2 regions of the Acinetobacter sp. UBA5934 genome follow, and region 1 is predicted to be linked to the other one. Evidence: predicted binding sites of a transcription regulator. Region 1 holds the regulator's gene; the other holds the start of a gene.
The links. The regulator PhoB, encoded in region 1, activates phosphate uptake and scavenging genes when phosphate is short. The targets are predictions, from matches to a motif close to TGTCATNAANCTGTCATAA.
Positions count from the first base shown of each region.

Region 2: the regulator PhoB is predicted to act here: its motif matches at 1,489-1,507, upstream of B2Y23_RS14105 (inorganic phosphate transporter).

Region 1 is NZ_DJDC01000085.1:25,140-28,338, reverse strand. Features, by position in the region: gene phoR (phosphate regulon sensor histidine kinase PhoR) at 14-1,372, opposite strand; gene phoB (phosphate regulon transcriptional regulator PhoB) at 1,398-2,108, opposite strand; gene B2Y23_RS06125 (TetR/AcrR family transcriptional regulator) at 2,327-3,037, opposite strand.
Region 2 is NZ_DJDC01000191.1:9,359-12,557, reverse strand. Features, by position in the region: gene metH (methionine synthase) at 1-1,102, opposite strand, end outside; gene B2Y23_RS14105 (inorganic phosphate transporter) at 1,571-3,190, shown strand.

The DNA of each region.
Region 1 (3,199 bases):
AACCGGGGAGTGTTTAGTTTGGTTTGTACAGGCGTTCTTTCGGGAAAATCACTTTAAAGGTCGAGCCTTCATTTTCTTTGGATTCAATTTCCAAATGCGCGCCGTGCTGCATCAACACATGTTTAACAATCGCCAGACCTAAGCCGGTTCCCCCGGTTTGACGGCTGCGCGCGCTATCTACCCGATAGAAGCGTTCGGTTAAGCGCGGCAAATGTTTGGGGTCAATCCCGATCCCGGTATCTTCAACGGTAAAGATGCCGTGTTCACCATCATCATGCCAACCCATGGTGATGGTGCCACCCTTAGGGGTGTATTTAATGGCATTGGTAATCAGGTTGCTAAAGGCACTGGCCAGTTCCATGTCTGAACCAATCAGGTCGCAATGACTGTCGATATCCAGATTCAGGGTATGGTGATAGTCCACGTTATATGCCTGTGCATCATCAAACAGCTGGTTCATCAGGCTTGGCATTTCAATAATCTGATTTTTAGCAATTTTTTTGTCATTTTCCAGACGTGACAACAGCAATAAATCATTGACCAGGGCATTCATGCGTTTGGTTTGCGCCTGCATCTGATCAAAGGCACGTTTCCAGCGCGGATTCAAATCTTCCTGATCGGTAAAGGTTTCAATATAACCACTGAGGACTGTAAGCGGTGTGCGTAATTCATGGGAAATGTTGTCGACAAAGTCCTTACGCATTTGTTCCAGGTTATGCATCCGGGTCACGTTATAAGCCACCAGCAGCCGGCTTTCGCCCCCAAAACGGGTCATTTTGACTTGTACATAATGGTCTTCAAAGGCGGAAGATTTCATTTTCAGACCATCGGGTGCTTGGTCAATATTGTTAAAATATTCAATAAAATTCGGCTGACGAAGCAGGGTTAAAATATTGCGACCACGGTCTAGCGGTTGAATACCGAGTAATTTTTCTGCAGCCGGATTCCACCATTCAATCTGATGCAGTTCATCAATCAGCACCACTGCTTCAGCCAGCGCTACCAGTGACGATTGCGCGCGATCAATCAGGCCGACCATTTCCGCCTGTACAATACGTTCCTGACGCTGGGAACGGTAGACGTTGAACAGCAATGCGCCCCAGATGCCATCCAGATTGGGCGGAACATCATAAGGACGATTGGAAATCCATTCATTGACCAAATACAGTGAACGTAATTGCAGAATAAAAAATGTTGCGAAGGCAATGAGGATAAAAACCCAGAAATACCCAATCCCTAGGCCAATTAAACCTGCAATGAGCAGTAAAAAGGCCAGCAGACGTAAATCTTGTTTGGCAAAAGTCCATAAACTGCTGTAACGGAATCGTTTATGTTCTCGTGCAAGTTCAGGGATGGGGTAGGGTTCATACATAAAACACGGTTTACCTAGAAAACGACTAACCTAATGCGACATCTGCGCGAGTAGAAAAACGATAACCTGTGCCACGAACGGTTTGTACATAGCGGTCTGCGCCAAAAGGCTCTAGCACTTTGCGCAACCGGCGAATATGTACGTCAATGGTACGGTCTTCAATATATACGTTACCACCCCAAACCTGATCCAGCAATTGAGCGCGGGTATAGGCCCGTTCCGGATGGGTCATGAAGAATGCCAGCAAACGGTATTCAGTCGGTCCCATTTCTAAAATATTTTGACCATGACTGACGCGCTGACTAACCGGATCCAGTATCAGACCATTAGCATCAATGGTTTTTTCGCCACTCAAGGCATTGGCACGGCGAAGCACCGCCTTAATACGTGAAACCAGTTCCCGGGTAGAAAAAGGCTTGGTCATGTAGTCGTCAGCACCGGCATCCAGACCTTGAACTTTATGATCTTCCTCACCGCGAGCCGTCAACATAATAACTGGAATTTCAGACAGGGTTTCATCGCGTTTCAAGCGGCGGCACAAATCGACCCCACTAACGCCACCCGGTAACATCCAATCCAATAAAATAAGCGCAGGACGTTGATCCACAATCATCTGGTGAGCCTGTTTTGCATCTTCGGCCTGTAAGCATTGAAAGCCTGCCATGTCTAAAGATGTATGGATCATCTCTCGAATGGGAAGTTCGTCATCGACGATTAATATATAGTCATCTTTCACAACGCAATATCCTATTTGATGTTAACGGTGAACCGTTTTTTATTTATGACAGGCTTATTACAAAGATTAATTATGACAGTATCATTGCAAAAGAGGTTGCTCTGGCGAATTTCGCAAAAAATTGTGACAATTTTTATACTGCAATATAAACAATTTTAGAAAAATCAGTGATCTAAATTTAATGAATTCAACGCATTGTATAGGTTTTAAGCTTTAAATCAGGAAGAGCTTTCTTTTTTCAATATTTTTTCTTTTTCTGAAAAAGTATCCAGCAAAGACAGAAAAACAATACTGCAAGATGACAAAACCTCTTGCATCGATTGCTTAAAGCCACTGACCACCCAGCGAATGGCAATTTGCGTAACATAACCATTCAGTCCGGTTGCGACGAGTGAAATTTCCCGTTCAGAACGGTCAATATGCGGCATCATTAACATGACAAAGGCATGAATCATGCGGTCAAAACGCAACATGGTTTCATGAATGGTGGCCTGATTATGCAGCTCTTGAACCAGCATGGCATCGATATAAATAATGCGGGCCATACCCGGATTATCTTTTAAGGTAGTGAGCAGAGCAGTTAAACCGGCTTCGATCATTTTCCGCGGATCAGTCGAGGCCTGCATGATCGCCTGCATGACATTATGCTGCAATTGATCAATCAATTTTAAGAAGATGGTTTGAAACAGTTCATCACTTTTCTTAAAAGATTCATAGAAATAACGTTCAGTAAGTTTGGCTTCATTACAAATGTCTTTCACCGTCACTGCAAAAAAACCCTGTGAGCCATACGCTTCTATCCCGGCTTCAATCAGCTTTTCCCGACGTGCCTGTTTACGTTCAGTTAAAGACAGGCCTTTAAATTGACGTTCTTTGCTTTTTAACGGCTTATTTTGTTGTTGTTCAAGATTTTGCTGTGGTTCAGTCATAAAGGTGATGTGCCAAATGAAATCGAGATTTTGAGCTATGTTAACAAGAATTTGTCTGTAGACCTATGCTGTAAATAGATGAATGGTCTTTGATTTTAGCATTGGTCATATATTATATTGACAATGATTATTGTCAAAATTATATTGGATGAATGAACTGCA
Region 2 (3,199 bases), on a different contig from region 1:
ATTTCTTAGAACCGGTCACGTTGGTACGTTCACCGACGTTCACGAATAATGATTCTTCAGTAATGTTAAATGGTTCTAAACCGCTTAAACGGCACGCCGGTTTGGTTTCAGGCACCTGACGCGGCTTGATGTCTTTAACTGCATTGGCAATGGCGCGGATATGATCCGGCGTAGTTCCACAACAACCGCCAGTAATGTTAATCAGACCGCTTTCTGCGAATTCTTTAATGAATGCCGCAGTTTCTTCGGGAGTTTCATCATACCCACCGAAGGCATTTGGCAAGCCGGCATTTGGATGGGCAGAAACAAAGGTATCGGCGACATCGGAAATGGTTTTTACGTGCGGACGCATGGCATCTGCACCAAGCGCACAGTTGAAACCAATCGACAGCAAGTCACCGTGACGAACCGAGTTCCAGAACGCTTCTGCTGTTTGACCGGTCAAGGTACGGCCTGAAGCATCGGTAATCGTGCCTGAAATCATCAATGGCAATTCATAACCAATCTGGTTGAAGACTTCTTTCACCGCAAAGATCGCTGCTTTACAGTTCAGGGTATCGAATACCGTTTCAATCAGCAGAATATCTGCACCGCCTTCAATCAAGGCGTGTGCAGCTTGAATATAGTTTTCTTTCAGTTCATCAAACGTAATGTTACGGAAAGCCGGGTCATTCACGTTTGGTGAAATTGAACAGGTACGCGATGTCGGGCCAAGTACACCCGCTACGAAACGCGGTTTTTCTGGGGTTGAATATTTTTGGCAGGCTTCTTTGGCAATACGCGCCGCTTCACGGTTAATCTCTGAAACCAAATCTTCCATATGGTAGTCAGACATTGAAACCTTGGTGCCGTTAAAGCTGTTGGTTTCAATAATGTCGGCACCCGCTTCAAGATAAGCTTCGTGAATACCTTGAATAATATGCGGTTGTGTCAGAACCAAAAGGTCATTGTTACCTTTTAAGTCAGATGCCCAGTCAGCAAAACGCTCACCACGGTAGTCGGCTTCTTCGAGTTTATGACGCTGAATCATGGTGCCCATTGCACCGTCGATAATCAGAATCCGTTGAGCGAGCAGCTCTTTTAGGGTGGCAAGCGTGGACATAAATAACCCCAATCCGATGGAATATAAAATCGGCAAATATATTAACAGAATTCAGTTCATAATGACTGATATTCGGTACATTTCCTGAGCGCACTGTCGACCTTGCCGAATAAATAGCCTTACGCCCTAAAGACAGGCCTTTAAATCAGCTGTCATAAATTCTTCATTAAGTTGTCATCTTTAGCCTGCATGCTAGGTGGAATCTCAGTCAGCAGAGTTTGGCTGTCATTTATTTCATGCTTTGTAATATTACTGAAAATGGCTGAAGTATAGACAATTGGAAATGAGGATTTTATTTTAAGTACATGAAAAATATAATTTAAGTTAAGTGGTTTTCTCGGGATTCGAGCGGGATATTTAGCAAATAAAGTACGAAATATTGCTTTATATGACAGCTGTTTGTCATATAATTGTCACAATTAAACTGAACAATAGTGGGGATTTTATTATCCCCCTTGAACCGTCTGCATGAATTCTAATATTCCTCCCGTCCAAGATCAGGTGCCATCAGCACCAGCGAAATCGACGAATGTGCATGTTGCTACACCGAAATTTTTTATGCCGGTGTTTATCACGGTGATTATTTCTACTTTGGTGTATATCGGTTTTCAGCTTTCTACCGATTTGGCTCATGTTCCAAGCTTAAGTTTATATTCCGTTATTCTTTTAGCGACTGCGTTGTTAATTGCTTTAGGTTTTGAATTCGTTAATGGTTTTCATGACACGGCCAATGCAGTAGCAACAGTTATTTATACCAATGCTTTATCTGCCCCTGTTGCTGTAATGTGGGCAGGTTTTTGTAATTTTCTCGGGGTGATGGTTGCAAGTGGGGCAGTAGCCTACGGCATCATTGCTTTATTGCCTGTCGAACTGATTATGAATGTCGGTTCAGGCGCAGGCTTTGCCATGGTTTTTGCCATGCTGATTGCCGCGATTCTGTGGAATTTGGGTACCTGGTTTTTGGGTATTCCGGCATCAAGCTCACATACTTTAATCGGTTCGATTTTAGGCGTGGGTATTATGAACTATCTGCTTCATTCAGGCGCTGGCGCAAGCGGCATAGATATGGAGCAGGTGATGAAAGTGGGTAAAGCACTGCTGTTTTCTCCGCTGATTGGTTTTGCTTTTGCTGCTGTCCTGTTTTTACTGGTGAAAAAAATCTTCCGTAAACAGCTGGAGCTTTTTCATCCGCCTGAAGGCAATAAGCCGCCACCGCCGTTAATTCGTGCGATTTTGATTTTCACTTGTACTGGCGTAAGTTTCGCGCATGGTTCAAATGATGGTCAAAAAGGTATGGGCTTGATTATGCTGATTTTGATTGGTTGTGTACCATTAGCGTATTCTTTAAATAAGAACTTAGACAATGCACATATTCAGTCTTTTCAGCAATTGTCTCAGCAAACGGCTACGGCTATTTATCCGCAGCATGAAAATATTACGGATGAGCAGGCACGTACTGTCATTACCAAATATATTCAAACTAAAGAAATGAACCCTGCAGTGGTTCCAGCTTTAGCGGGCTTGACAGATCATTTGGGTGAGCGTGTTGCCAAATATGGCGATATCGATAATATTCCAGAGGCTGAAGTTTCTGTGATCCGTAATGACATGTATCTCAGCACGACTGCATTTAAGCGTTTAGATAAAGCTGAACAGCTTCCTGCAATGTCAAAAGATCAAGACAAGTTAGTTAAAGAATATCGTAAAAACCTGGATTCATTCCTGCAATACATTCCGACCTGGGTGAAAGTGGCCGTTGCTCTTGCACTTGGTCTGGGTACCATGGTCGGCTGGAAGCGTATTGTGGTCACTGTCGGTGAACGTATTGGTAAAAACCATATGACTTATGGTCAGGGCATGTCAGCTGAACTTGTCGCAATGACGACGATTGCTGCTGCTGATGGTTTGGGTATGCCTGTATCGACAACACACGTTTTAAATAGTGCAGTCGCAGGTACCATGGTCGCCAATAAATCAGGTCTGAATTTACAAATGGTGCGTACGATTTTATCGGCATGGATTTTCACTTTACCAGCGACGATCTGTTTATCTGGTGGTCTGTACTGGTTGTTCTTACAGTTTGTTTAAGACTGCTGT